One region of the Bradyrhizobium elkanii USDA 76 genome, then DNA from elsewhere that is predicted to be linked to it. Evidence: riboswitches for the same ligand, from Rfam matches in the RefSeq annotation. Region 1 holds a riboswitch; the other holds the start of a gene.
The links. A riboswitch is a leader RNA that binds a small molecule or an ion and turns the genes downstream of it on or off. The one in region 1 is predicted to bind ZMP and ZTP.
Positions count from the first base shown of each region.

Region 2: another riboswitch for ZMP and ZTP. It lies ahead of JEY66_RS22535 (serine hydroxymethyltransferase); the one in region 1 lies ahead of JEY66_RS20565 (bifunctional methylenetetrahydrofolate dehydrogenase/methenyltetrahydrofolate cyclohydrolase).

Region 1 covers NZ_CP066356.1:4,237,554-4,252,614, reverse strand. Annotated here, with positions in the region: gene JEY66_RS45155 (hypothetical protein) at 86-208, opposite strand; gene JEY66_RS20620 (cation:proton antiporter domain-containing protein) at 379-2,691, shown strand; gene JEY66_RS20615 (hypothetical protein) at 2,744-3,190, opposite strand; gene JEY66_RS20610 (hypothetical protein) at 3,403-3,675, shown strand; tRNA gene JEY66_RS20605 (tRNA-Arg) at 3,778-3,854, shown strand; gene JEY66_RS20600 (AraC family transcriptional regulator) at 4,137-5,147, opposite strand; gene JEY66_RS20595 (alkane 1-monooxygenase) at 5,307-6,452, shown strand; gene JEY66_RS20590 (class I SAM-dependent methyltransferase) at 6,479-7,261, opposite strand; gene JEY66_RS20585 (SANT/Myb-like DNA-binding domain-containing protein) at 7,444-7,815, opposite strand; gene JEY66_RS20580 (hypothetical protein) at 8,055-8,348, opposite strand; gene JEY66_RS20575 (zinc-ribbon domain containing protein) at 8,572-8,994, opposite strand; gene JEY66_RS20570 (MaoC/PaaZ C-terminal domain-containing protein) at 9,206-9,667, opposite strand; gene JEY66_RS20565 (bifunctional methylenetetrahydrofolate dehydrogenase/methenyltetrahydrofolate cyclohydrolase) at 9,795-10,658, opposite strand; ZMP/ZTP riboswitch at 10,674-10,753, opposite strand; gene JEY66_RS20560 (hypothetical protein) at 10,974-11,381, shown strand; gene JEY66_RS20555 (hypothetical protein) at 11,502-12,026, opposite strand; gene JEY66_RS20550 (hypothetical protein) at 12,240-12,878, opposite strand; gene JEY66_RS20545 (VOC family protein) at 13,140-13,523, shown strand; gene JEY66_RS20540 (hypothetical protein) at 13,539-13,970, opposite strand; gene JEY66_RS20535 (GrlR family regulatory protein) at 14,208-14,558, shown strand; gene JEY66_RS20530 (PAS domain S-box protein) at 14,744-15,061, opposite strand, start outside.
Region 2 covers NZ_CP066356.1:4,639,161-4,654,221, forward strand. Annotated here, with positions in the region: gene JEY66_RS22520 (HAD family hydrolase) at 1-388, opposite strand, end outside; gene JEY66_RS22525 (IS110 family transposase) at 770-1,711, shown strand; gene JEY66_RS22530 (hypothetical protein) at 1,940-2,095, opposite strand; gene JEY66_RS22535 (serine hydroxymethyltransferase) at 2,204-3,475, opposite strand; ZMP/ZTP riboswitch at 3,511-3,596, opposite strand; gene JEY66_RS22540 (response regulator transcription factor) at 3,683-4,345, opposite strand; gene JEY66_RS22545 (sensor histidine kinase) at 4,342-5,763, opposite strand; gene JEY66_RS22550 (DUF3280 domain-containing protein) at 5,991-6,926, shown strand; gene JEY66_RS22555 (amino acid ABC transporter substrate-binding protein) at 7,064-7,975, shown strand; gene JEY66_RS22560 (ABC transporter substrate-binding protein) at 8,236-9,252, shown strand; gene JEY66_RS22565 (hypothetical protein) at 9,671-9,820, shown strand; partial or broken gene JEY66_RS22570 (hypothetical protein) at 9,858-10,043, opposite strand; gene JEY66_RS22575 (NADH:flavin oxidoreductase/NADH oxidase) at 10,519-11,712, shown strand; gene JEY66_RS22580 (S41 family peptidase) at 11,866-13,224, shown strand; gene JEY66_RS22585 (bifunctional diguanylate cyclase/phosphodiesterase) at 13,531-15,061, opposite strand, start outside.

The DNA of each region.
Region 1 (15,061 bases):
CACCCTCGGGCTTTGGGCATTTGCGGCCGGTCTCCTGATCGGGACCTTCCTGCTGTGAAGGATCGGCGCGGCACGCGCCGCCTGCCTATCCGCCGCTCAGGTGATGCGCGGCGACGAACAGGACGAGCGCGCTAAGCACCAATGCCGATGTGGCGCCGGCAACGCTACGCGCGAGTTCAGCCTTCGAAAGATTGGATCTGGTTGCCATTGCAGCCTCCCGTTCGCGCGAGCCGAGTCGCAGCCGCTCCGGCGGTTAGGCTCGCTCATGGAGACATTCGCATCACCGGGATGAACGCGTCATGAGCGAAACGAACCGCCGGTGCCTCCGTTCCAAAATCTGACCCGGTGGATCACTTTCGGAACCCGGGCGTTGACCGCATGCGGCAAGCCGGCCGGGCCGCGCTGGAATTGGAAATCGGAGATGCCATGGTGATCCGCTGGGGGCGGCTTCAACCGGCGATTTGGGCGACCGTCATCCTGCTCGTGAGCATCACGGCAGCCGACGCTGCGGGCGACAAGGCGAGCAAGCCATCCGAGTACATCCTGCTCGTCCAGATCGCGCTCCTGATCGCGGTCGGGCGCAGCCTCGGCGAATTGATGCAGCGGATCGGCCAGCCCTCCGTGATCGGCGAGCTGCTCGGCGGCCTGCTGCTCGGACCATCGCTGTTCGGCTGGCTGTGGCCGTCGGCGCATAGCGTGATCTTTCCGCCGTCCGGCGAGCAGAGGGCGCTGATCGACGGCATTGCACAGTTCGGCATCCTGCTCCTGTTGCTGCTGACGGGCATGGACACCGACCTCAAGCTGGTGCGCAAGGTCGGCCGCGCCGCGACCACGATCTCGGTCGCTGGCATCGCGGTGCCTTTTGTCTGCGGCTTCGCGCTCGGCGAATTGCTCCCCGGCGGCCTGCTGCCGCATCCCGAAGCGCGGCCGATCGCCTCGCTGTTTCTCGGCACGGCGCTGTCGATCTCCTCGGTGAAGATCGTCGCCGTTGTGGTGCGCGAAATGAACTTCATGCGCCGCAATGTCGGCCAGATCATCGTCGCCAGCGCGATCATCGACGACACCCTCGGCTGGATCATCATCGCCGTCATCTTCAGCCTCGCCTCGCGCGGCAGTCTCGACATCCTCTCGGTCGCGCAGGCGCTGTTCGGCACGCTGGCCTTCCTCGCGATCAGCTTCACGATCGGCCGGCGGCTGGTGTTCCGGCTGATCCGTTGGGCCAACGACCATCTGGTCTCTTCGGCCGCGGTGATCACCGTAATCCTGCTGTTGATGTGCGCGATGGCGATGATCACGCACCTGATCGGCGTGCACACCGTGCTCGGCGCCTTCATCGCCGGCGTGCTGGTCGGAGAATCCCCGATCCTGACCCGGCAGATCGACGAGCGGCTGCGCGGGCTGATCTCAAGTCTGTTCATGCCGGTATTCTTCGGGCTCGCCGGTCTCAGCGCCGATCTCACCGTGCTGAAGGATCCGTCGGTGCTGGGGCTGACCGCGGCGCTGGTCCTGATCGCGAGCATCGGCAAGTTCGGCGGCGCCTTTTTCGGCGGCGCGCTGGGCGGGCTGACCCGGCGGGAATCGTATGCGCTGGCGAGCGGCATGAATGCGCGCGGCTCGACCGAGGTGATCATCGCCACCATCGGCCTGTCGATGGGGGTGCTGAGCCAGACCATGTTCTCGATGATCGTGACCATGGCGATCCTGACCACGATGGCGATGCCGCCGATGCTGCGCAGCGCGCTGGCGCGGCTGCCGCTCGGCCAGGACGAGAAGGAGCGGCTGGAGCGCGAGGAATATGAGCAGCGCGGCTTTGTCGCCAATCTCGAGCGACTGCTGCTCGCGGTCGACGAGAGCAGCAATGCGACATTCGCCGCGCATCTCGCCGGCCAGCTCGCCGGCGGGCGCGGCCTGCCGATCACGGTGCTGCATGTCGGCGCCAACGCCAAGCTGCAAGAGAAAAACCGCGCCGATGAGGAGAGCCCCGAAGCGGCGGTCATCAGCGCGGCCAAGGCGAGCGCCGAAGCCGATGCCGACGGCGGCGGCAGTGTCGACGTCATCAGCCGCGCCCGCGAGGAGACGGCAGCGGAGGCGATTGCCGAGGAAGCCAGAAAGGGCTTCGACCTGCTGGTGGTCGGCATGGACGCGGTCGCCGGCCCCGATGGCGGCTTCGACAGGCGGCTCGACGACCTCGCCTCCGGCTTCGACGGCCCGCTGGCGATCGCGGCCGCCAAGGGCGTGCACGAGAAGGAGCCGACGGCGAATGCGCGGAAGATCCTGGTGCCGGTCTCGGGCAGCAACGTCTCGCGGCGCGGCGCCGAGGTCGCGATCGCGCTGGCGCGCCTCTCGAGCGAGCCGCTGCAGGTGGTCTACGTCTCGACCACGCGCGACAAGGGGGCCCGCCGCACCGGTCCCAGCATGTCGCTGGCGCATGAGGAAGCGATCCTGAAGGACATCGCGGCGACCGCGGCGCGCTACGACATCAACGTGACGACGCGGCTACGCGCCAACACCGCGCCTGAGGTCGCGATCCTGCAGGAGATCGCGTCAAGCCGGGCCGACCTCGTCGTGATCGGCGTCGACCGCATCCAGGGCGACAGCCTGAATTTCGGCAGCATCGCCGCGGCCGTGCTCGGCAAGTCGAAGGCGTCCGTACTGCTGGTGTCGGATGGCGACGTCAGGCCCAAGACTTGAAGCCGAAGACTTCAAACAAAGACCTGAGGACGGAGGTTCGGAGCGCGCGCGCCTACCACTCTTCCGGACAGGGGTCGACGATCTTCCAGAGATCGACCCCGTTCTTGATCTTCTTCATCTCGGTGGTGAGGCCGCCATTGCGGCGGATCCAGTCCTTCACCGTGTCGGGGTAGTAGGACATCAGGTCGGAGGTGCCCTCGAGGCTGGTGACCTTGATGCCGAAGGTGAAGGCCTTGTCGTAGTAGGCCTGGTGGAAGCCGATGCTGGCCCGCGGCGTGACGCAGATCTTGTTCAGCGGCACGATGCCGAACACCAGCGTGCAGGCCGAGTTGCAGATGCCGTCGATCACGACGCGCTCGCGGCGCTCGCGGATCTGCTTGTACTTGGCCTTGTACTCCTCGACATAGCCGCCATGGTCGCGCGTGATGTGCAGCACCGCCCGCGCGGGCGTCGCGGCCAGAACCGAGAGCAGCAAGGCGACAAGGGGCGTGATGCGCATGGATCGTTCGAAACCGCGGGAAAGGCCGGGCCCGGGCGGACCTGACCGCAAGACTCTGGCCGGACTGTGTTGGCAATCCGTTAAGCATCCGCAAAAAGGCAAAATTTGGCGCGCTGTGACTGATTTCCCGCAGCTTTTGGCCCCGATTCCGGGTTAAATGGGCCTTGGGGCGGCCCTCAATGCCGATTCCCGTAAATGCCCGGAGGCCGCCCATGACCAAGACCAAGCTTTTCGCCGCCCTCGCTCTGGCCGTGATGGCCCTGACCCCGGCGGCTGCGGCCGACCTCACGGCCCATCCGCGCCACCACCGGCATCACCACCACGCCCATTGGGGCCTGCCCTACCACATCAGCTATCTGCACAATTACGGCCCCGGCCCAACTGCCGGCAGCTTCGCCTATTACGACGGCCCCGCGCGCAACAAGTGCTATCAGAGCGCGGCCGCCTATATCGGCCAGGACCACCGCCGGCATCCCTGCTTCTGACGACTGTAAGGGAGAGGGCCGCCGGGACGCGCGGGCACCGCCGGGTGCCGCGCTCCGTGGCTGCTGGCCCTCCCCGCCCAAGTCTGATAATCGACCCGCAACGCGCTCGTAGCTCAGCTGGATAGAGCATCGGATTTCGATTCCGAGGGTCGGGAGTTCGAATCTCTCCGAGCGCGCCATCATTTGGACGCCCCCGCGCCAGCGTGCGACGGCAGCCACGAAACCATTTTCATCAGCGGACGAAACCGGGCGGAAACATTTCACCGGTAGCATCTACCCAAACAATAATGGGGAAGTGTCATGATGGAAGCGACCATTGTCGCGCTGTTGCTCCTCAGCGCCGCTGTGTTTTTTGCCCACGCCTACGACGCCCTGCATACGCATTGACGGGGGATAGGCATCGTTGAGTCTGCGTACCCTCCACTGGGATCTGTGGGCTCGCGCAGGCCATCGACTGTGCCCTAACCCCGCCCGCCCCTCTCTCCGAACCACCGCCGGCACGCCCGGCTGAAGCTCGTCGCATCGGTGTAGCCGAGCGCGGCCGCCATCTCGTCGCGCGATTGGGCGCCTGCCGCGAGCATGATCCTCGCGCGCTCGCGCAGTACGCCATCGAGCAGCGGGCGGAAGGCGCTGCCGGTCTCGGCGAGCCGCCGCACCAGCGTTCGCCGCGAGGTGCCGACGAGGCGCGCGGCCTCCTCCTCAGCCAGGCGCTGCGGCAGGCGCGCCGCGATCAGGCGCTCGACGATCCCCGCCAGCGCCGCGGTGTCGGGCTGCGGATTCTCGATCGCCTCGAGCGCTTCGATCGCCTTGGCGTGCAATTGCGGATCGGCAAACGGCGACGGCCGCGCGCCAAGCGCTTTCGGCACCTCGAAGATGAAGGCGGCAGCGTTGAACTTCACCACGCAGGAATAATGCTCGAGCAGCCGCTCCGCGCCCGCAGGTGGCGGCCAGGGAAATTGCAGCGTCGCCTGCCCGATCGAATCCTCGAGCAGCTGGACGTACACGGCGTGCACGTTGAGGCTGACCGCCAGCGCCACGGCGTGCCACAGCGCTCCGTCCATCTTGACCGCGGGAGAGATTTCAATCTGGATCGCGCGCGCGGTCTTGCGCAGCCGATTGCGGACGAAGGGCGCGCGGGTCGACCCGAAGCGCGCGCCGGTCGCCAACGCATCCGCGATGGTCGGCGCCGTCCTGGTCGCGACGTCGAGCGCGCCTTGCAGCGATGTCGACCAGACCGCCGCGGCCGACAATGGCCACAGCTCGCCATGCCGGCGGGTGATGTTGGCCGCCAGCACCACCAGCGAGGATACCGGCATGTGAGCGCCGGGCTGGTCGAGCGCCTCGAGCCGAATTCCGGTACCCTTCAGCAGTTCGTCGCGGTCGCTTCGCGTCTGGCCAAAGGCCCGCACCAGCGCCCGCGCATAAGCCGCGGACACCGGCGTGCGAAGGGCATCGGATTCCGATCCGTGCATGGCGTCGGCGACCTTCCCCTTGCGAACGACCGGCCGAACAGGCTTGGCGCAAAATGCCACAAAATTGGCCTGTTGTGAACTGGCGGCGCAGGCCCGCCTCGCGGCATGCTTGGCCCAACAACGGCGAACGCCGCCTCGCAAGAGACTGGAGGGAATGCGATGATCTTCACGGGCACCAATGCTGCTGGGGAAACCATCACCTACCGGGACGGCAAACGCTATCTCTGGATGCTCTCGTTCATTCCGCCGCTGATCCCGCTGTTGTCCTACTGGCTGTTCCTGCGGACGCACAATCCGCTGGTGACGCTGATCCCCTTCGTTTTCATCTTCATCCTGATCCCGCTGCTCGACGTCGTGTTCGGCGAAGACACCCACAATCCGCCGGCGGAAGTGGTCGCCGCGATGGAGGCCGATCCCTATTACCTGCGGCTCGCGCGCATCACCGTGGTGTTTCCCTGGATCAACTACGTCGCGCTGATCGCCTTCTTCGGCACCCAGGATCTGCCGTGGTGGTCCTATGTCGCCTTGCTGCTCGGCGTCGGCACCATCAATGGCGGTGCGCTCCTGATCGGGCACGAGCTCGGCCACAAGCCGGACAGGCTCAACATCCTGTTCGGCATGCTCGCCAACTGCGCGGTGGGCTACGCGCATTTCCGCGTCGAGCACAATCGCGGCCATCACACCTGGGTCGCAACCCCCGAGGACCCCGCCAGCGCGCGCTTCGGTGAATCGATCTATGCGTTCGCAACGCGCGAGCTGCCGGGTGCGTTCAAGCGCGGCTGGCGCAACGAGGCTGAACGGCTGACCCGGCGCGGCGAGCCGGTCTGGTCGGTCAACAACGAGATCCTGCAGGGCTTTGCGCTGACGCTCGTCGTCGCGGCCATCCTGATCGCGCTGTTCGGCTGGAAGGTCGCGCCGTTCATCGTCGCGCACCATTTCCTTGGCTGGTACGCGCTGACCCAGGCCAACTATGTCGAGCATTACGGGTTGCTGCGCGAGAAGCTGCCGAACGGCCGCTACCAGGCGGTCGAGCCGCGCCACTCATGGAATACCAACCACATCGTCTCGAACCTGATGACGTTCCACCTGCAACGTCACTCCGACCACCACGCCAACCCGATGCGTCCCTATCAGTCGCTCCGCGATTTCGACGACATCCCGCGGCTGCCGAACGGTTACACCGGCATGTTCGGGCTGGCGGCGATCCCGCCGCTCTGGTTCCGCGTGATGGATCCGAAGACATTGGCCTGGGCCGGCGGCGACAAGAGCAAGCTGAACCTCCGAGATCGGCCCGCGAGTTCGTGATCGCGGCGATTGCACGGCTCCCGGTCCTACATCTGCGCCGATCGCCGCTTCATGGCGCCGATGCCGAGGAAAGAGCCATTGACCGACGGATACTGGCTGGTGAATTCGAACATATCGAAGCTCGGCGCCTCGAACTGCTTCAGCGCCTTCCAGAGCAGCGTGGTATCGGGACAGGCTTGGGAATGGATGTCGTGATGCACGATGATGCGGGCGCGGGAACGCACCAGCAGATGATCCCGTAGTGCGCCGCGCAGGCTGTGATCGCCGTCGATAAAGACGAAGTCCGGCTTCAGCCGGTCGACATGCGCACCGACCAGCGGCGAGGTTGAAACATCCTGCATGTAGATCGGTTCGATAGCGGCCTGCTGCTGCGGCAGATCGAAATAGGCCGAGAGAAACGGCGTCGGCGCGATCGGATCGAGTGCAATCACGGTCTTGAGGTCGGCGCCGCTGTTCCTGAGCCATTCCGTAACCAGGATGAACATGCCGCCCCAGCGGCAGCCGATTTCCATGTACGAGGAGACGCCGGACGCGTTGCGCGCGAGCCAGGCGAGGTAGGGCGCAAGCTGGTTCGGATATTGCCAGAGGTGGAGGCCCTTGCCGAAGTTCGGCGGCAGCTCCGGCGGCTGCTCATGAAGCAGTTCGTCATTGAGCCCCAGCGCCGGGATGAATTCGCGTTCGAGGAAGTCCACGTTGGTCCGCTGAGCCGAGGTCAATGCGCCGATGGTACCGATCGCCTCGCGGATGAAAGGCGCAAGATCGGCGAAACGCTGGTATCGGTCGGCTTGGGCTTGCTGGGCGTTGAGCATCGGGGCGATCAGATCGGAGGGCGGACGGGAGACCGCTGGTCGTCGCGCCTCCAATCATTGAACGGACCAGGCAGCCGTCTCGAGCGCAAAATCTTGCGTTCGGTGTCGAATAGCCGCCCGCTCGCACCGCGCCGGCCGAGCCGCTTCGGCGCAGTGCTTCGAACGCGCAGCCTGCTCCGCTCTCAGCCGCTCGGAATCTTCCGCCGCACGGCCTCCACGCCGGCGTCGGTCACGTTGTATCTGCGCCCCATCTCCGGGACGATCCAGCCCTTCTCGATCATTCCGGCAATGGTGCTCGGGCCGACGCCCGCGGGAAACGGGCGGCGGTTGCGGATCGCGTCGATCGCGACCCGCTCGAGATGGGTGGCGACATGCGAGGGGCGCGCGCGAAACGCCTTTGCCATGATCAGGACCGACAGGACCTCGGCGCGCCGGCGCACGGCCGAAGCGCTGCGGGTCAGTTCGTTGCTGATCTCGAGAGCGTTCTTGCCGGCCCTGGCGAGTTCTCTGAGCTTCTCGTCCTCGTCAGGGCTCCAGCGCCGCACGATCCCCATCTGCCCCTCACCGCCTGGATACCCATCTCAAACCGATGCATACGCAGGCGGCGCTGATTTGCCATGTGACTTTCGGCACCTCTTGATGCGACGTCGGGGCTGTCGCCATCAGGAAGGCGCGGGTGCCGCGCGATGCAGCCCAAAGAGCATGATCCGATTGAATCGGATCATGCTCTCAATCCCCTTGCTTGGTGGCGTTTTGCTTGCGCGAACCGGTATCCACTTCGCGCTGGAACGCTTCAGTGCTTGCTGGGTTCAAGTGCGATGAGCACGCCGGTCGGCTCGGGCTCGTGCGGCCGAAGCGAGGTCAGCTCCGGATCGCTCCACTCGGCGAGACTGACGACTTCGCCGGTCTGCCCCGGCATGTCGGAGGTCTGGGCCGGTTCAAGCACCTTGAGCCCGCTGGTGTCGACGAAGAATGTGTGCTCACCGAACACGCTGTTCAGTTGCGCCACGGCCGGGTGATCGTCCGGAAGCACCTGGGCATTCAGTTGCGTCATGGTCTGCTTGACTTGCGTGGAATTGAGTTTCATCCGCTGCTCCTTCTCGTTGGTTCCGGCCGCAATGGTTTCCTTGACAGGTTTCCTTGACAAGTTTCCTTGGCTGGTTCCTCCCCGCCCGCACCCCGCACCGGGGGCTTCAAGGTCTCGAACCAATCAGGCAACGAAACGTTCCGCACGCGCGACGCATTGACCGCCTGCGCACCGGTTCCCCGCGTATCAGATGTGAAGTGCGACTCTGAAGTCACGCCCATCGCTACGAGACGCGAGGCTTCTTCCTTGCGAGTCCTTCCAGATGCACGCGGCGTACGGCGGATTTGCGCGCGCGCTCCCTGGTGCGGCAGGCCCGGCAGCGCACCGCCGCGGTAAATACATCGCCCTTGGCGGTCTCGTACCACCATTTCTGCTGCAACGGCGTCCAGACCTCGGCAACGCCGCAGTCCTTGCAGACGAAGGGCTCCGGTCGATAGGTTCCGCGCAGCACGAAATCGGGAGTCGAATAGCTGTTCGATGGTGCGAGCCGCGTCGTATCTACGGCAACCTCGTCGCGCGCCAGCGCAATCTTGTAGTCGCGGAGACGTTGCCGTTCAGCGGCGCGTTGCGTCTGGATGCGGCGCCATTCTTCCGCCTTGCGCCGCCTGGCTTCGATCCCTCCGTGCGTCTGCCTGCTGCGTTTCACGTCGGCACATCCGTTTGGGTCGAATGCCTTCGGCGCATCGACAAAGTGAATACCGGGCAGCACGACCTCGTCGATGATGACGTCATTGATGCGCTGCTGTTCTGCCGCCAGCTTGTCATAATTGCCGCAACATTGCGCGACGACAAGTCGCGTGCGGGGAACACATGGCGGCGTTGGCCGCGGTCCGAGGCGGATGACTTCGGGATGCCCCTCAGCCGAGCTGCGCCCGCCCCTGCTCCGCCGGCCGCATGTGGATCAGCGCGTCGAGCACGAGGACAAGAACGGGGCGCTGCTCGTCGTTGACCAGCTCCGTCTTGAAGATCACGACGGCGTCGCGCCGCTCAGGCCTGATGGTGATCTTCTGGATCCGGGATTGGCCGGTGAGCGTGGCGCCGGGCCGAACCGGGCTCGGCAGGCGAATCTCGAAGCTCCGCCCGACGATCCCCGCCACCTTGGTCCAGATCGCCTCCACGACGAGCCGCTGATAGATCGCAATGGTGTTGAAGCCGCTTGCGATCAGGCCGCCGAACGGGCCGGCCGCAGCCGCGACGGGATCGGTATGGATCGGCACCGGATCATATTTCCCGGCGAACTCCAGGATCTCGGCCTCGCCGATCGTGTAGCTGCCAAGCTCGAACGTCTGGCCCTCGGTGAGATCTTCCGCATACAGCATCGCGCGCCTCCATCTGTCGCGCGATGCTAGACGAACGGTGCGGGCTTTCCATTACCCCGGACGTCATGAAACTTCGCGCGATACGCGAGCAACACCGCCGCGCGCATATCGCCGCAGGCATCCCGCGCTATTGCAGCCGGGCCGCCCTCGCCTTTGCGGCCTTCACCGTGTTCTCCATCAGGCAGGCGATCGTCATCGGGCCGACGCCGCGCGGCACCGGCGTGATCGCGCCGGCGACCTGCACCGCCTCGTCGAACGAGACGTCGCCGCACACCGCATAGCCGCCGTCCGGCTTCTCGACGCGCGTGGTGCCGACGTCGATGACGATGGCCTGCGGCTTGATCCAGTCGCCGCGCACGAGGCCGGCCTTGCCCACCGCGCTCACCAGGATGTCGGCCTCGCGGCAGATCCTGCTGATGCCGCGGGTGTGGATATGAGTCTGGGTCACGGTCGCGTGCTCCTGCAGCAGCAGCGCGGCCATCGGCTTGCCGACGATGTTGGAGCTGCCGATCACCACGGCATGCGCGCCGGTGAGGTCCGACAGGGTCGATTTGATCAGCCGGAGACAGCCCAGCGGCGTGCACGGCACCAGCGCATCGTCGCCGTGAAACAGCCGGCCGGCGTTCAGGGCATGCAGGCCGTCGACATCCTTGGCGGGATCGACCGCCGCCATCACGCGCAAGGCGTCGATATGCGCCGGCAACGGCAGTTGCACGAGGATGCCGTCGATGTCGTCGCGCGCATTGAGCGTCTCCACTCTGGCAAGCAGATCGGCCTCGCTGGCATCATCCGGCAGGCGTGCGACCTCGCCGCGCAGGCCGAGCCGTTCGGCCATCCTGACCTTGCTCTGCACATAGATCTGGCTCGCCGGGTCGCAGCCGACCAGCACGACCGCAAGCCCCGGCGCGCGGGGCAGCCGGTCGAGTTCGCCAGAAATCTTGTCGATGACAATTTGGGCATGTGCATGCCCATCGAGAATGTTCGCCGTCATGGCACCTCCGTTTCGAAGCGGTGCCCAGGCGCGCGGCGTTCAGTCTCTGCGCTCCCCGATGGTGGTCCATCCAAGCGCCAGTCGCGCAGATGGCGTCGTCATAGCCACCCCGCCGGGCAAAGGCAATTCACGCTCTCCCCGCGGGTCGAACGGCGACGAATTGCCCCCACTTTTTTGCCGGTGGATCGGTGCCGGGCGGGTCACCTCTGGGGGTAGGATTCGGGCAAGACTTGCGTTAAGTCTCGGCGCTTGCCGGGCTTTTCCGATCCCCGGCGCCATCCTTCCGGTCATCACGCCATTTCGGACATTTTCGACATGAAACATATCATCCTCGCGCTGGCGCTCTTCTGCCCGGCTGCCGCGCTTGCCCAAGGCACCACGCCGGCCCCCGCCGACGCCGACAAGCCGGCGGCGACCTCGCAGCCGATGGTCGGCGACAAGCCGCTGGTCCAGGTCGGCAAGAAGTCGGCCGCCAAGAAGGGCGAGAAGCCTGCCGCGCCCGACAAGCCGCAATCGGTCGCCCAGAAGCTTCAGGCCTGTCAGGACATCGACGACGCCACCAAGGAACGGCTGATCTGCTACGACGAGATCTTCAAGCCGCAGCCGAAGCCGAAGGCCGCCCCGGCCAAGGGCGTCAACGATTGCCGCTTCGTGAAGGAGGAGGACGAGCGGCTGACCTGCTATAACGGCTTCGCGGACAAGATTCCGCGCCTGCCGCGCTAAAGGTAGCGGGCGGCGCTCGGACGCCGTCGCGGATCCGGCCACCCGCCTGATCCCGGACATGAAAATGCCGCCGCAAGTGCTTGCGGCGGCGGATCGATTGCCGGCTGCGGGCGGCCTTTCTTACCAAGTACCGAAGCCACCGAAGAAGCCCATGCGCTGCTGCTGCGCGACGCGGTAGGGCTGATACATGCCGGGCTGTGCCAGCCGCATCGGCTGCTGGGGATGGGCATGGTAGCGCGCGACCTTACGCTTCTTCGGCGCCTGAGGCTGGGCCTGCGCGGGCTGCTCGGCCGGCTTTGTCTCGGCCGCGACCTTCTGCGCGTCAGCCTTCTCCGGCGGAATGAACTGGGCGAACGTATTGCGGACGCGGGCTTGCGCCGACGCGTCGCCCGTAGCCGACGGCATGGCCGCGGCAACCGCGTTGACCTGCGCCGGAACGATGGTCGGCAAATTGGTGTCGTAGACCACCCGCTCGGGCAATTTCTGGATCGACTTGATGCGCACCATGGTCTTGTCGACGCCCGGCGACGACAGGCCCTGGTTCTGGCCGCCGACCACGGCCTCCTGCGGCACGATGACATTGACGACGAAGAGCAGCGCGAGCAGCACGCCACCAACGAACAGGAAATAACGCGCCACAGGCATTTTGGTAGCTCCCCCCGCGCTGCGGGCGCGGTTCATCTCGGCGCGACGACATAAGTCATCGCGCGGGCGATTTCATCGTCTGCGCATGATCACCCGGACGCTGTCCGCGCTGCCGGTCGCTCACTAACGGCTGGTTTATTAGTTAGTTCCTGTCCGGCCGTTACGGTTCACCCGACAAGTCAATTCGCGGTCACTTTTTCGAGATGCCGGGAATTAGAGGCGGCTCGCGGTCACGACCGAACATTTCGCCTTGTTTGCGTTAACATTGACGAATCCGACCAACATCCGCGAATAAGTTTTGCGGCTTTTCATGGCGATGGTGTCGGAGATCAGCCGCTTGCGCTCGGTCAGCGGCCGACCGTCCCGGCGGATGAAGGCGCAGGCGATCTCGATGTCCTTGACCGCGAAATCGTTGGCATTGCGCAGCGTCAGGGTGACGAGCGCCTTCGAACCCAGCCCGCCGCGCCGCCACGATTGCGAGGCGATCCGCAGCTTGTCCAGCGGCGACCTTTCAGCGCCAGGCCCGGACGGCCTGGCCTCCTCTGTCCCCTGTGGGGCGGTGGCCACGCCGACAGTGGTCGGCTCGTCCGCCGGTGCGGCCAGCGCATCCCTCGCGGCCTGATTTGTGATTTGGGCCGGTTGCGCGCCGGTCGAGGCATTCTGCGCGGTGCGGACCATGGAGGAAGACACCGGCCAGACATCCTGGTCTCCGGCGTCGCTCGGCTCGGGGAGCATGAACCAGGCGGCGATCCCGGCGAGCGCGATCAGCGGCAGTAGCAGGCCGGCGTAGAAGCCCCCCTCACCGAGACGTCCGGCGGCCAACCTCCGAAACGACGCCAAGCCGATCCGCATCGTCGTGCCCTCACCCTGGCGGCCTGATCGGGCCGCCCCCACACAGAGAGGAAGCCGCACCGTGCGACTTCCGGGTCGGCCGCAGGTCGAGCGGCCACGCAAAGACAATCGCTGATGGCCGCAATGGTTTCATTCCGGGACGGTAATCTTGCGGCCGGCAGCACGGAGGGATGGTCTCACGGCCGGCCGCTCGCTAAGTTCGCGCCGCCCGAGAGCGAGTGCCGCGCGCCGAAGCGGCGCGAGAACAACAAGGAGATCGCAATGCCTGTCGTCACCTGGGACCACGTCCACCTGCGCAGTCCCGATCCCGAGGCCACCGCGACCTGGCTGCGCGACATTCTCGGCGGCGAGATCATCCGCGGCCCCGGCCGCATCGACGTCCAGCTCGGCGGCGCCAAGGTGTTCATTGCCGAGGTGACCCAGGGCGACGGCGTCAACGCCGCGCCGGTGACGCCCTATCAGGGGCTCGATCATTTCGGGCTCACGGTGAAGGACATCGACGCGGTTGCGGCCGAGATCAAGGCCAAGGGCGTCGAATTCACCAAGGAGCCGACCACGATCCGCCCCGGCGTGCGGATCTGCTTCATCCGCGGCCCGCAGGGCATCTCAATCGAACTGCTCGAGCGCGACCAGAAATACGTCTGAGCCACGCGTGCGGCGCTAAGTCATGCTGCCGGGCATGAAGCAGCGGATCGTCACGCCCATGTAGCTCGGAATCGGCCAGACCATGGCGCGACCGACCCGGTTGGGCTCGGTGACCACGGCCTCGTCGGGGACATCGATCCACGCCCCGTCGAGGCGCACACGATAGTGCCCGTCCTTGGATTCCCAGTCGACATCGCTGACCGCTGTGCCGTCGGCATCCGAACAGCACGGCCCTTTGCCGCTGCGCAGGCCGTCGAACCATTCCTTCAGCGGCGAATTGGCGTAGCGGCCGTCGGGATCGCGCGCTTGCGCGATTCGCACGGCCGCAACCAGCACCAGCGTTATCAACCCGAGGAATACGATGACGTGGCCCGCATGACGGGCCGAAGTTCCATTGAGTCTGCGAGGGCGTGCCCAATGGCCGCCGGATTCAATCCAGTCAGACATGTGTTTGCTCCAGCACTCACCGGCCAGTGCAACCAGAGCTATGCATTTCGCGGGCCACTTTGATTCGCGCGTACGGTCCGCTGTCATCGCGCCGTCACACTGCCTGGCAGGAACCGAGGGTGTCACCCGAACGCGGAACACCCGGGAATCAACCTGCCGCATTGCACGAGGTTGCTCGCTTTGGCATAAAAAACCAACTGGCTTGCCGTGGGCGCGGCGGCCAGCAATCGGGACGTCATGAAGAACGGACTTTACTCAATTCACGTCACCCTGCTGGACGGTCGCGTCGGTAAGGGCAGCGGCGTCATTCTCTTCCGCGACGGCCAGATTCTGGGCGGCGACGCCTATCTCTACTACACCGGCAGCTACACGGTGAAGGGCGATGCGTTCAAGGGCGAAGTCCTTGTGCAACGCCACACGACACCGCGCGACACCGACAACCCGCTGTTCGGCGGGCCCGCGCCCGTCGGCATCGGCGTCTCCGGCACCTTCACCGATACCCGCGGTACCATGAGTGGCACCGCACTGGTCGGCAAGGCGAGCCTGATCTTCGGCGCCACGCTGCACAAGCTCGCGGATATCAATTAGCGATTGGAAACTCGCTGCTGGATCCGTCACCCCCGCGCAAAGGCTTTGCCTTTGTCGCTGGAGGAGCGCGCCCTTGTCTCGAAGGGTCGACGGCCACCAGCGCGCGCCGAGCATCTTTCGAGACGCGCTTCGCGCTCCTCAGGATGACGGAACAACGCACGAGTCGGTCTGAGCCATAGTGCGGCCTACTCCGCGGCCTGCTCCAGCGGCGCGACGCGCGGCAGGATCATCTGGATGCGGGTGCCGTTGCCCGGTGCGGAATCCAGCGAGAGCCGGCCGCCGAGCCGCGTGGTGACGATGCTGTAGACGATGTGCAGGCCGAGCCCGGTGCCGCCCTGATCGCGCCGCGTCGTGAAGAACGGATCGAAGGCGCGGCGGCGCACGTCGAGGCTCATGCCGCAGCCATTGTCGGCGAAGATCACCTCGACATTGTCGCCGCCGGCGGCGTGGACCTGGATCTCGACCTCGCCGGCCTTACCGTCCGGGAACGCATGCGCGACCGC
Region 2 (15,061 bases), 400 kb from region 1:
GGGTGACCGAGAAGTGCGCGACATGGGCCGGATTGGTGTTGGAGAAGGCGTAGAGCGGCATCCGCTCGGCGGCCGCCGCGAGCAGCGGGGCGATGCCCGGCATCTCGCCGGTGAAGATCGCATTCCAGCCCTCGAGGAACTGGGCGTCCGTGATGTCGATGCCGAGAGTCCGGCGCAGGCTTTCGAAGAACGCCGCGTCGTCGATCCGGCCGATCTCGTGATGCTTGAAACTGTCGTCGACGACAAATCGCGTGGCGAGCTCGGCGGGCGCACAGCCGGCGTGCTGCGCCCAGTGCGCCATCACCTTGTCAAAGTCGATGTCGAGCACGACGCGGCCGATATCGAACAGCAGCACGTCGACGGAGTTGGGAGAGAGTCGCGAGGTCATTGCGTGAAACCGTGTACGAGAATTGCGGGCAGGCGGCAATGTCCTCGATTTCAGTGACGGGTGTGTGGATTGTACGTGGCGTTGCATTCATCGCGAGACTGTTCCCGCGCACACCACCGTCGTCCCGGCGAAGGCCGGGACCCATCACCACCGGATTTGATCAGGAACGGGATCGTGGCCCCGGCGTCGCGCAACAATTGAGATTTGGGGTAATGGGTCCCTGTGTCTTGGAAGTGTGTCAGGATGAGGGTGGGCGGGAAGCCGTTGGGTCCTTGGCGCTTGACGCCGTGAGCCGGCTCGGTCTCCCGCCCGTTCCATCTATCAACCTGAACAGTTGCACGAGGCTGCACCAACAGACCTCGCATCACAGGGACAGGCACCGTGATCATAGCTCTTCGTTACGTCGGAATCGACATCTCCAAGAAACACCTCGATATCTTTGATGAGGCTGACGGCGTGCCGAGGCGCATTGCCAACGCGACACAGGCCATCACACAGCAGGTGGCGCGTTGGCAATGCGATGCGCTGGTGGTCTTCGAGGCGACGGGTATCTATGACCTCGCGCTTCGCGAGGCGCTGCGTCAGGCCGGGATCCAGTTCGCACGGATCAACCCGGCCCGTGCCCGCGACTTTGCACGGGCCAGCGGCCTACTCGCCAAGACCGATCCGATCGATGCGCGGATGCTGGCGGCCTTTGCGCGGGCCATGCAGCCCGCCCCCGAGCAGGTCGCCGATCCTGCACGGGGCGCCTTGGCGAGGCTTGCAAAACGGCGGGATCAGCTGGTCCTCATGCGCGCCCAGGAGAAGAACCGGCGCAGCGAGGCCGACGATCGCGCCATGGCCGAACGCATCGGCCGCCTCATCGAGGTCCTCGACAGCGAGATCGCCGAGATCGAGGCCGACATCAGCGCATTGATTAAAGCCGAAGCGCAGATCGCGGACGATGCGAAGTTAATGCGTTCGCTGCCCGGCGTGGGTCCCGTGGCCTGCATGCAGCTCATCGCGCAGATGCCGGAACTCGGGCGGGTCGGACCGAAACAACTCGCAGCGCTCGCTGGCCTTGCTCCCTTCAACGTCGACAGCGGCACCTTCCGCGGCAAGCGCAAGATTGCGGGCGGCCGAAAGCGCGTTCGTGACGCCCTTTATATGGCGGCCCTCAACGCAGTTCGCAGAGCTGATCCGTTCAAGGCCTTCTATGCACGACTGCGACAGGCCGGAAAACCAGCCAAACTCGCCCTCATCGCCGTCGCCAGGAAGCTGCTCACGGTCCTCAATGCCATGATGCGAGACCGAAAGCCGTACCTGCAGACCAAACCAACATAACAGTTGCCGGCCTTCGCCGGGACGACGGCGGGTGTTGTCGCTTGTGCGTCAAACATTCGCATTCTCGCGACATGATATGTCCGAGCCTTGCTCTTTTCACCCTATATTTTTGCTGCGGTGCTTGGCTTGCCGCGTCGGGCAACTCAGTGGCACGCGCGCGCGCGTTTTCGGCACACCAAGCGGCTTGTTGACGCCTCCCGGCGGCTTGGTGCCCGCCGGGCGTAGCTCTCACAGCCTGGACAGTGCCAGGCCGAGGTAACCGATCAGCGCACCGGTGCTGAGAATGATGACGACGAGCGCCTGCTCCGAGCGTGCTTGCAAGGTTTTCCGGGTCACGGTGTTCGACGCTCCGTCTTCGAGATCATGCGGTCCAACGAACAGCATCAATTTCCGTTCCGGTCGTTCCCGGGGAACCTTCATGACGTGCCCATGCAGACTGCACACCCGGACGAGCGACGCGACGAACGCGGAACAGGAACGCGGCTTGGCCGCCTATGAGGGCGGTGCGATCCCCGGAACGGGGAAAGCGCGGCACATCTCGACGCTGTTCGACCTCAGTCGCTTGACGACCGCTGCATCTCCCTTCGACCGGAGGGATCCCGCAATGAGCTCGGCGATGAGGCGCATTTCGGGCTCGCCCATGCCGCGCGTGGTCGCCGCCGGCGTCCCGAGGCGAATGCCGCTCGGCTTGAGCGGCGGACGCGGATCGTCGGGAATGATCTGCTTGTTTGCGGTGATCCCGACGGCGTCGAGGATGTTCTCGGCCGCGCCGCCGTCCAGGCCGACGCTGGCCACCGTATCCACGACCATCATGTGATTGTCGGTTCCGCCGGTGATCAAGGTCATGCCGCGTTCCATCAACGCTTCGGCCAGGACCTTCGCGTTACGGATGACCAGCCCTGCATAGGCCTGAAAATCGGATGTCGATGCCTTCTTCAGCGTGACCGCGGTTCCGGCCACAACGTTCATGTGCGGACCTCCCTGCAATCCCGGGAACACCGACGCGTCGATCTTGCCGGCGAACTCCCGGCGACAAAGAACGATGCCGCCGCGCGGTCCGCGAAGCGTCTTGTGCGATGTCGTCGTCATCACGTCGAAGCCCGCATCGAGCGGATTGCGCAAGGCGTTGCCGGCGATCAGGCCGCCGTAATGGCTGACGTCGGCCATGGTCAGTGCACCCACCTCATCGGCGATACTCTTGAAGGACGCATAATCCAGATCGCGCGGATAGGAGCTGTAGCCGCACAGCACCAGCTTCGGACGGACGTGCCGGGCCATGGCGCGGAGCCCATCGAAATCGATGGCGCCGCCGTTTGACGGCTGCGTCTTGTAGCGGGCGAAGTTGAAGAGCCGCCCCATGTGCGACACGGGCGCGCCATGGGTGAGATGGCCGCCGTGTGACAGGTCCATCGCCAATATCGTATCGCCGGGCTGCAGCAGGCCGAGATACACGGCCTGGTTCATTGGCGACCCGGACAGAGGCTGAACGTTGGCATGTTCGGCGCGGAACAGCGCGCAAGCTCGCTGTCGGGCAAGGTTCTCTATCTGGTCGGTAAATTCCTGGCCGCCGTAATAGCGGCGCCCCGGATAGCCCTCGGAATACTTGTTGGTGAACACCGACCCGAGCAGCTCGAGAACCTCGGGATAGGTGTAATTTTCCGACGGAATCAGCTCGACGCCGTCTTGCTGGCGGCGCTCTTCGCCCTCGAGCGCAAGGGCAACTTCCGAATCGTTGAGGTGGAGTTCATTGCGGAATGACGGCATGGTCCGGGCTCCCTAAGACGCTGGATCATCAGCTGAACGGGTGCCCAGGCGAACGGCGCTAGAACCCTTCGCGCTTCACCGTGGTCAATTCCACGTAAGCTCGCCAGTCGCGCGAGGGGCGAATGAGCCTGCGGAGCTCATCGCGAGCAGAAGGTTATCCAATCCCCGGCGCGCTCGCAAGAGTTGGTCGCTGCCGCCGCCGCGGGCTCAGCGTTCGCCGAGATCGAGCTGCGTCAGGATGCCTTGCCGCAGCGCGAGGCGGACCAACTCGATATCGGTGCCGACGCCGAGCTTGTCCTTGATCAGGGAATGCAGGTTCGCGACCGTCTTGGGGCTGAGGTGCAGCGCCTCGGCGATCTCCTCGGTGGTGTTCTCCGCGAGCAGCATCCGCAGCACCTCGAATTCCCGCGCGGTCAGGAGGTCGGCAGCCTTCCTCTCGCCGGCAAGGTGGCTGAGCGCGAGCTCGTGGTCGATATCCGGGCTGATCGCGATCTTGCCCGACAGCGCATCCATCACGGCGTGCACCAGCGTCTCCGGCGGGCTGGTCTTGGTGACATAGCCGCTCGCGCCGGCGCGGATCGCCTGCACGGCAAAGGCCGCGTTCTGGTGCATGGTGAACACCAGGATTTTTGCGCGCCTGTCCCACTGCCGGAGGCGGCGGATGGCCTCGATGCCGCCGATGCCGGGCATCGACAGGTCCATGATGACGAGGTCGGGCCCGGTCTCCTTGTAGAGGCGGTAGGCCTCGACGCCGTCGGAGGCTTCGGCGACGACGCAGAGGTCCGGCTGCTTCTGCAGCATCGCCCGGTAGCCCTCCCGAACGACGGCGTGGTCGTCAACCAGCATGATGGTTCGCGCCGCATGGCTCATGCCGCGCGCTCCACCGGTGCGGCCTCTCGGCTGGCCGCGACGGGAACGATGACGCGGAGCGATGAGCCGCTGGGCTGTCCGGTCTCGAAGCTGAGCCGCCCGCCCAGCGCGGCGACCCGTTCGCGCATGCCGAGCAGGCCGAGGCCGGACTTGAGCTGGGGATCGCCTTGTAGATCGCCGGGCTGGCCGTCATCGTCGATCGCGAGCACGATCGCGCTGTCCCCGCCGCCGGGCGCCGCCTCGCGCATCTCAAGCCGCAGCATCACGCGCGTGGCGCCGGCATGCTTGGCGGCGTTGGTGAGCGCCTCCTGCACGATGCGGTAGAGGTTGGCGCCGACGGAGGCGGCAAGGCGCTCGAACGATCCCGATATGGTGATCTCGAACCGCGGCTGTCCCCGGCTGCGGCCGTTCCAGCTAGCGACCAGGCCTTCGAGGCTGGCCGCAAGTCCGAGTTCGTCGACATCGGGCGGGCGGAGCCGGAAGAGGGCGCCGCGCAGCGTCTCCATCATGCCGGTCGCGGTCCGCGCGATGCCGTCGCATTCGGCGAGCAAAGGCGGGCAATCCGCGGCCGCGGTCTGGCGCGCCGAGGCGGCGAGCGCACGGATGGCGGCCAGCGACTGCCCGAATTCGTCATGCAGCTCGCGCGCGAGGTGCCGGCGTTCCTCGTCCTGCACCAGGATCAGTTTCTGCGTCAGCGCGTTGCGGTCGGAGAGCGCGGCAGCGAGGCGCTCGGCGAGCTGGTTGAAGACGTCGCCGATCGCCGACAGTTCGGCGAGATCGAACGGCGGCAGGCGCGCGGCGAGGTCGCCTGCGGCGATCCGTTCGAGCCCGTCGCGGATCTGCCGCGTCGGACGCAGCGCGCGCGCCAGCGCCGCATAGACCAGGGCGCAGAGCAGCGGCAGCGCGATCATGAACACCGCCATCAGCCGGCCGGCATCGTGCCAGGCCTCGGCGGTCGGCACCGCCGGATCGATCCAGGCCACAGCCTCGCCGACGGCGTTGCCGCGCGAAACCACCTGCCGTACAGTCTCGCGGCCGGGATCGAACAGGCGGCGATAGAGCGCCGCGAAGGCCAGCGGCGGCGCGGCCTGATCGGCTTGCGCGCCGCCGCAGAAGCGTTGGCTGATCTCGCCGCTATTGCTGCGAAAGGCGATGCACAGTCCCGGCGTCATGACCGTAGCGGCAACGCTGTCGAGATCGGGAAAGTCGGAACGCGCATTGTTCAACCATTGGATCTTGCTCTGCTGCAGCTCCAGCGTCTTGGCGGCGACATCGGCAACGGCCGCGATCCGCCCGCGCACCGAGCGGTCGGCCTCGACCAGGAAATAGCCGGAGATGACGGCAAAGCAGAGCGTCGAGACGATCGCCACGCGCAACGTCAGCCGCAGTTTCAGATCGCTTCCGGACCAAATCCACATTGGCGTATCCTCAGAGATCGCAGACGAGCCTCAGTGCGCGGTCGCGGGCAGGGCCGTCGCGCACATTAAACGGCAGAACGGAGGCGCCGAGAAGCGCCGCTGTCGGCGCGGACCATCGTCGTGAAATTTTCCCGGCACCGGGCGGGAGGCACTCCGCTGCGGCGCGGAGGCCAGTTGGCCCAGGATGCGACCGACCCGCCCGCGCCAGCAGCTGAAAGGCCCCAATCATGCGTCAGTCCCGTCTCGTTCTGCTCTCTGTTGCCTTGATCGGCCTGCTGGCCGGATCTTGTCCGCTGCGCGCCGAAGCCGGCAGGGCGACGGCATCCCCGCTTGGCGTCAGCATCCACGATTTCGGCTATGTTGATACGTCAGGCGAGGTGATCGACCAGACCGCCGCGCATCAGAGGCGGCTCGATGCGTTCATGCGCGCGCTGCGCGCCGACGTCGCCGCGGAGCCGCGCTATCGCCTGGTGTCATCGGCGGCGCCCGCAGGCGAGGCCCGGATCAAGGTGGTCGGCGGCGTGCAGAAGATGAGTACGCTGGTGCAGTGGGCCAAGGTGGCGGTCATCGATGTCGAAGCGAACCAGGTGCTCTACGAGAAGCTCTACACGTTTCGCGGCGACACTGATGAGGCATGGGACCATGCGCGGATGTTCGTGTCGCGCGAGGTGCGCGGCGTCCTCGCGGCCGTGCTGCCGCCGGGGCAGACCGCCGCTGCGGCGCCGATCGGGCTTGCGGTGTTCGCATTCGAGCTCGAGGACACGTCCGCGGCGCCGTCGTCCGGCCTTGCCGACGCCGATGCAGCCTACCTCGCCGATGTCACCAAGGGCGTGCGTGACCGGCTTGCGCAGTCGGGCCGCTACCGCCTGGTCGATACCGGCGGCGCGACCGCGGAGCCCGTCAAGGCGCGTGCGCTGCGTGACTGCGACGGCTGCGAAGCCGCGATTGCGCAACAGCTCGGCGCCGATCAATCGCTGATCGGCGTGATCAGGCGGGTCAGCCGGACCGAATACACGATCGGCTTCCAGCTGCGCGACGCCCGCAGCGGCGCGGTCGTCTCGCGCGGCGACAGCGGCCTGCGGATGGGAGCCGATTATTCCTGGACCCGTGGCGCGGTCCGCCTAGTCGGCGACCGCCTGCTCGAGGGGGCGGCGCAGCGCTAGTGATGCGCCGCAGCCACGGCCGCAACTTTGGCAGGCGGACCATAGCAAAGTGCGATAGCTGCTAGACACAGCGTCATCTGGCTCCGGGCTCATGCGTGCGCTATCACCGCCGTCTGATCACCGCACAGGAGCCGCCGATGCGTTTGCCCGCCATCCTCTTCGCTCTCACGCTCGCCGCAAGCCCCGCGACGGCCGAAGAGCTGTCGGGCACGCTGCAGAAGATCAAGGAGGCGAAGAAGGTCACGCTCGGCTTTCAGGAGGCTTCCGTTCCCTTCAGCTATCTCGACGACAATCAGCGGCCGATCGGCTTTGCGCTCGACATCTGCCTGAAGATCGTTGATGCCGTGAAGAAGGAGCTCGGCGTATCTGACATCGCCGTCGACTACCTCCCGGTGACCTCGTCGAACCGCATTCCGCTGATGGTCAACGGCACGATCGATCTGCATTGCTCGGCGACCACCAACAGCGCGGACCGCCAGAAGCAGGTGACCTTCACCAACACGCACTTCCTCAGCGCGACACGCTTTGCCGCCAAGAAATCCGCTGGGATCAACACGATCGACGATCTCAAGGGCAAGTCGGTCACCGCCGTTGCGGGCTCGGTGAACCTCACGCAGCTCATCAAGGTCAACACCGAACGCAAGCTCGGCATCAACGTTCTCCCGGCCAAGGACCAGGCCGAGGCGTTCCTGATGCTGGAGACCGATCGCGCCGAGGCCTACGCGCTCGACGACGTCCAGCTTGCCGTTGCGATCGCGCGGTCGAAGCAGCCTTCGTTCTACATGATCAGCGAGGAGGCGTTCTCGAAGGCAGAGCCGTTCGGCATCATGCTGCGCAGGGAGGACACCCCGTTCAAGGCGCTCGCCGACCGCGCCACGGCGGAACTCTACAAGAGCCCCGAGATCGAGGTCATGTACAGGAAATGGCTGGAAGCGCCGACCCCGCCGAAAGGTATCAATTACAACGTGCCGATGTCGCCGGCGCTGCGCCACGCTTTCGCCAATCCGAGCTCGAGCTTCGATCCCGATGTATACGAGGTTGCGAAGTAGCAGAAAGTAGCCCGCATGAGCAAAGCGACATGCGGGTAAGGTCCAGCTTGAATCGATGGCGGGACCCCGGATGTCGCGCTCGCTGATCCGAGCTACAATTGGCCGACAGGGTGGCGGAAAACAGATCGCCGCGTCCAGCCATCAATCCATGGAACGGCTTTTCGCGCGCATGGCGAAAAACGAAATAGCGTCTCATATACATCGGGCGGTTTTCTCTTAAGCTCGCAGCAGTTGTGACTGTTGTTCAGGAGCTCAAGCCGGTGACTACGCCATTTTCGCTTTCGCGACGTTCTGCGCTCGGCGTGCTTGCCGGAAGTCTGATCACCGGCGGTGCGCGCGCGGAAACCGGAGCGGGGGGCGGCACCGATCTCGGCGGCGTTACATTGCGCGTTGCCTACTACAAGGGCGGCTGGCGCCAGCTGTTGCAGGCCGCGGGCGAGGACAAGACGCCGTACAGGATCGAGTGGAAGGAGCTCAACAACGGTGTGCTCCACATCGAGGCCTTGAACGGGGACGCGCTCGACATCGGTTCGGGCAGCGAGATTCCGGCGATGTTCGCGGCGCGCCAGAATGCCAAGGTGCGCTTCGTCGCCGTCACCCATGAGGATCTCAACATCCAGGTCACGGTGGCGGCGAAAGACGCGCCGATCCATTCGATCGCCGATCTCAAGGGAAAGCGCGTCGGCTATGTGCGCGCGACCACGGCGCATTATTTCCTCGCCAAGCAACTCGAGGAAGCCGGCCTTGCGTTTGGCGATATCGAGGCCATCAATCTGACGCCGTCCGACGGCTATTCGGCCTTCGCCTCCGGCAAGCTCGATGCCTGGGCGATCTACGGTTATAACGGGCAGCTCGCGATCGCCAAGCAGGGCGCGCGGCTGCTCAAGACCGGCGCCGGCTATCTCTCGGGGAATTTCCCGATCTACGCCAATCCGAAGGCCGTCGACGATCCGCTGCGTCACGCGGCCGTGAGCGATCTGCTGCTGCGGATCCAGCGCGCTTATGCGTTCGCCAACAAGAATTTTCCGGTGTATGCGGCCGCGCAGGTGGCGGAGACGCATCTGCCGTTGCAGGACATCCTCGACCAGTTCGCCCGTCGCAGCGACGACTTCGCGCTCGCCGGGGTGACGCCTGACGTGCCGGAGACGCACCAGAAGGTCGCCGACACCTTCCTCAAGCTCGGCGTGCTCGACGCGCGCGCGGAGGTTGGAAAATTCTGGGACACCAGCTTCAACGAGGCGATCGCGGCGGGCGCAGCGAGGCTCGCGAAGCTCTGACCGCGATCTGGCCTGTATAGGCTACGTACGTCATTTGCGGGCGCGCCGGCGCGATTGTGGTCCTGGGAGACCAACAGCAGTCCGCGGGCACCTCCTATGATTTACGGCCCCAGCGTGACGGCTGGGGCCGCAGGAGGTGGTGTGTGCCTCTGGGGCAATGAATCAGAGGACAGTTTCTGAACCGCACGCTGATGACAATGTTCCAACCGGCTGCGGCCGGCGGCGCCATGCTGCCATGCAGACTGAGAAGCTTGCAGACCGCGCCGGGACCGTACCATCATGACGTCATCAGGCCCGAATCGAATGCGGGCCCGGTGGACGCCCCAGCATTCGGCCTTCGGCCCGAGAGGGTGCCGGGGTCACATTTCCGCTTGCAGCTGATCTTTTTCGTTATGCCGATTATTCTGCGGAGCCGACATTGAACCACGACGCATTGGCCAAGCTCACCGTCACCATCATAGTCCTGGTCGCGTTGCTGGTATGGCGCGTTGCCGACCAGAAGAAGTCGATTGAATGCGGAGCAAATTGCCCGACCGACCTCTCCGCGAGCCGCAAGGCCGCTCAATAGGATCGGTTACCGCCGCCTGATCAGCATGGCGCGCTGCCTAGCGCTTTGCGGGTGGGCCGCTCTTGTTGCCGGGCTGTCCCTTGATGTTCGACGGATCCTGTTCCTGGACGTGCAGGTTCTGCGAGTTCGAACCGACCGTGCCTTGCTTGGCGGGCGGCCCGCTCTTGTTGCCCGGCGCGCCGGCGATGCCGGTTCCGGAACTCTGGGCGCTTGGAGACGTCGTGGCATCTGGGGAACCGGCGGCCGTATCGGGGCGTCCCGGAGGCGTTGCGGCCGCGCCGGGCCTGTCCTGATCGCCGACGTAACCGGATTCACCGGAGTTGCGGGTCTTGGCGCCCTTGTCGGCCTCGTTTTGCAGGTTCTGGGCAACCGCGTGTTGCGCCAGGATCGGGCCGGTTGCCATGGCACCGGCGATGAGCAGTGCGATTGTGCGGGTCCTCATGAGTGTCCCTCCTCTGGGTTGCGGGGACAACACGCATCGCGATCATCATTTCCTATGCGCGTGAAAAATCGCCGCAAGGGAACAGGCATGGCGAACCTGCCGCGGCCCGCTACGGCACCGCCGTGGCGCGATCCGTTCGAGCGGCCAATTGCGGCCGCCGGCGCGCCTCTATCGGGCGTCGCGCGCTGCGTATATCGTCCGCGCCAAACACAAGATCGGTCCCGCACGCCGGGTAACGACGCATAATGAGGAAGCGATGTCCGACAAGCTGCTGTTTTCGCCAATGACCATCCGCGGCGTCACGCTGAAGAACCGCATCGTGGTGCCGCCGATGCACCAGTATTCCGCCGAGAAGGGCTTTCCGACCGACTGGCACCTGATGAATGCCGGCAAGTTCGCCGCCGGCGGCGCCGGTCTCGTGATCGTCGAATCGACCAAGGTCGAGCGGCGCGGCTGCGGCACGATCGGCGATCTCGGCATCTGGGACGACAAGTTCATCGCGCCGCTCAGCCGCCTCGTCGGCTTCATCAAGCAGCAGAGCGCGGTCGCCGGCATCCAGCTCGGCCATTCCGGCCGCAAGGCGCGTGCGAGCCGGCCTTGGGAGGGCGACCGTCCGCTCGAACGCACCGCCGAGATCGAGGATTGGGATGCCTGGACGCCGGTGGCGCCGAGCGCGATCGCCCATAGCGAGCGCTGGCCGGTGCCGCGCGCGCTGGACACGCATGAGGTGAAGGACCTCGTCGAGGCCTGGGGGCAGGCGGCACGGCGCGCCCATCAGGCAGGGTTCGAGGTGCTGGAACTGCACGGCGCCCATGGCTATCTCGTGCACGAATTCCTCTCCGGGCGCTCCAACCAGCGCAACGATGAATATGGCGGCTCGGAAGCCAACCGGATGCGCTTCCTGATCGAGGTCACCGAGGCGGTGCGGGTGCACTGGCCGGATCACAAGCCGCTGTTCGTGCGGCTGTCGGTCGAGGACAATGCCGGCTGGGGCTCGGAGCAGAGCGCGCGGCTCGCCAGGATCCTGAAAGCCGAGGGCGTCGACGTGATCGACTGCTCATCGGGCGGAATCAGCGAGATGGCGCCGATCCTGGGCAAGGAGATCAAATACAACTATCAGGTGCCGCTCGCGGAATATGTCCGCGCCCATGCCGATATCATGACCATGGCGGTCGGCCTGATCATCCACGGGGACCAGGCCGAGCAAATCCTGCGTGATAAACAAGCAGATTTGATCGCGGTCGGCCGGGAAATCCTCAATAACCCGAACTGGCCGATGGACGCCGCGCTCAAGCTCGGCGTCGAGGGGCCGTTCCGCAATGTTCCTCCGCAGTTCGGCTATTGGCTGGGCACGCGGGCCAAGCGCGGATTCGGCACCCAGCCGTCGACCTGGCAGAACGGGTTGCGGGAGACTGGGCCAAAGGCCGACGAAAGGCTGACAGGGGGCTGACAAGAGGCCGATCCGGGCACCGTGACAGGACCGTAATGGTCCGGTGACAGCGCGGCCTTGATCCGACCAAAAAGCCGTTGTGTGGTGCCCCGCGTCGGGGTGGGGCCGAATGTTGCGAAACGTTGCCGGCCGTTAGCGAAGGGATCACGGATAATGCGCAAACATGTTGGCTTCTTGCTCGGGACGGTCGCGGGCGCGTGTCTCACCCTGCTGGTGGCCTCGCCGCAGGGCGCGCATCTGTTCGCCGTCGCCAACGCCGCCGCGCATTCCGACAGCAGCAACACCTATTCGCAGCTCAATCTGTTCGGCGAGGTGTTCGAGAAGGTCAAGACCGACTACGTCGAGAAGCCCGAGGACTCCAAGCTCGTCGAGGGCGCGATCAACGGCATGATCTCCTCGCTCGATCCGCACTCCCGCTACATGAACGAGAAGGGCTGGGCGGAGATGCAGGAGACCACGCATGGCGAGTTCGGCGGGCTCGGCATCGAGGTCACGATGGAGGACGGCTTCGTCAAGGTGGTGGCGCCGATCGACGACACGCCGGCCTCGCGCGCCGGCATCATGTCGGGCGACGTGATCACCTCGATCGACGACGACCAGATCCAGGGCATGACGCTCGATCAGGCCGTCAACAAGATGAAGGGCGCGCCCAACAGCTCGATCCGGTTGAAGATCGTCCGCAAGGACGCCGACAAGCCGATCGAGGTCTCGATTACGCGCGAGATCATCCGCGTCCGTCCGGTGAAGTATCACGTCGAGGGCGGCGACATCGGCTATATCAGGATCACCTCGTTCAACGAGCAGACCACCGAAGGTCTGCGCAAGGCGATCGGCGATGTCCAGAAGCAGGTCCCGCAGGACAAGCTCGCCGGCTACGTCGTCGACCTCCGCAACAATCCCGGCGGCCTGCTCGACCAGGCGGTCTCGGTGACCGCGACCCTGATGCAGCGCGGCGAGGTGGTCTCGACCCGCGGCCGCAATCCCGAGGAAACCCAGCGCTTCACCGCGCATGGCGGCGACATGACCAAGGGCAAGCCGCTCGTCGTCTTGATCAACGGCGGCTCGGCCTCGGCCTCCGAGATCGTCGCCGGCGCGCTGCACGACCATAAGCGCGCGACGCTGATCGGCACCCGCTCGTTCGGCAAGGGCTCGGTGCAGACCATCATTCCGCTCGGCACCGGCAATGGCGCGCTGGCGCTGACCACGGCGCGCTATTTCACGCCGTCGGGCCATTCGATCCAGGCACTCGGCATCAAGCCCGACATCGAGGTGCTGCAGGACGTGCCCGACGAGTTCAAGACCCGCTCGGAGATCAAGGGCGAGGCCTCGATGCGCGGCCATCTTTCCGCCGAGGGCGCCGAGCAGACCGGCTCGCAATCCTACGTCCCGCCGGACGAGAAGAACGACAAGGCGCTGGCCGCGGCGTTCAACCAGCTGCGCGGCGTCACCGTCAACGCCGACGCCAAGAACGCCGACACCAAGGCCGCGCAGAAGCGGCCGGTACCGAACTAGGACCTGACACATGTAGCCCGGATGGAGCCAACGGGTCGCGCGAACGCGCGCCCGATGACAGGCTCCGCGAAATCCGGGAGCGCTTTGCGCGTTGCAAGGTCCCCGGATTGCGCTGCGCTCCATCCGGGCTACGCGGCTACCGTCGCCGGGGCGCGCTGCCAAAATATCGAAAACAACCCCATGCAAAGGAGCCGGTGGTGGCTGGCGCTCGACCGGGCAATTTGACATGTCGGGCAATTTCAGGGTATTCTTCCAATATTCCGAAATCGTGCAGACGCCCCTCGGGTTCTCGACTTCCGAGCAGCCTTATGCCGCGCCGGCGACGGGTTTGCGCCGGCGCATGGTGCTCGCGCCCGCAGCGGGGCCGCGGCGGTGCCCGGCCAGCAGCTCGCGGATCTGGGCGGCGGGCTTTGGCGGGCTGAACAGATAGCCCTGCATTTCCGAGCAGCCGAGCTCGCGCAGCAATTGCTGCTGCTGCGCGGTCTCGACGCCTTCCGCCGTCGTCGTCATGCTGCGCTCGGCGGCGATGTTGACGACGGCCTCGACGATGCCGGCCGAGCCTTGCGGATCGGCGATGTCGGTGACGAAGCAGCGGTCGATCTTGATCTTGTCGAACGGGAATCGCTTCAGGTAGCTCAGCGACGAATAGCCGGTGCCGAAATCGTCGAGCGCGATCCTGATGCCGATGGCGCGCAGCTGGTGCAGCGCGGCCAGCGCCGTCTCGTCGTCGCGGATCAGCACCGCCTCGGTGATCTCGAGCTCGAGCCGGCTCGCTGACAGCCCCGACGATGCAAGCGCCGCGATCACCTTGAGCGCCAGCGTGCCGCTGCGGAACTGCACCGGCGAGACGTTGACGGCCAGCCTGACCTGGTCGGGCCAGTTCACGGCTTCCTTGCAGGCCGTCATCAGCACCCATTCGCCGAGCTGGTTGATCAGGCCGGTCTCTTCCGCAATCGGCACGAATTCGGCCGGCGAGATCATGCCGCGCTGTGGATGACGCCAGCGCACCAGCGCCTCGCAGCCCGTGATCTCGTTGCTGCGCAGGTCGACGCAGGGCTGGTAATGCACTTCGAGCCCGCTGCCGGCGGCGATCGTCTGCCGCAGCTCCATCTCGAGCTCGCGGCGGGCGCGGGCGTCGGCATCCATCGCCGGCTCGAACAAGCGGAAGACGCGCCGGCCGGCCGACTTCGCCGCATACATCGCAAGATCGGCGTTCTTCATGATCTGGTCGAGATCGGTGCCGTCCTTCGGCGCCAGCGCGATGCCGATGCTGGCGTCGGTCGTGACCTGGTGGCCGAGGCATTGATAGGGCGCGCGGATCACCTCGTAGATGCGCGCGACGAGGTCGGTGACCTCGGCCTCGCTCTTCACCCCGGTCTGCACGATCGCGAACTCGTCGCCGCCGAGGCGGGCGACGAAATCGCCTTCGCCGATCACGCCGCTCAGCGTCCGCGCCACGGACTTGAGAAGCTCGTCGCCGACCATGTGGCCGAGCGAGTCGTTGACGCCCTTGAATTCGTCGATGTCGATATAGAGCACCGCAAGCTGGCTGTCGGGCGCGACATGCGGCAGCTCGCGCCTGATCTCCTCGTGGAACAGCGCGCGGTTCGGCAGGTCGGTGAGCGCATCGTAGTGGGCAAGATGCGTGATGCGCTCCTCGGCGCGGCGGCGCTCGGTGACGTCCTCGTGGGTCGCAAGCCAGCCGCCGTCGGCCAGCGGCTCGTTGACGACCTGGATCGAGCGCCCGTCGGGCGTCGTGATCACCATGGTGTTGCGGATGCCGACGTCGCGCAGCACGAGATTGACGTAGCGCTCGACGTCGCCCTGGAACGAGCCG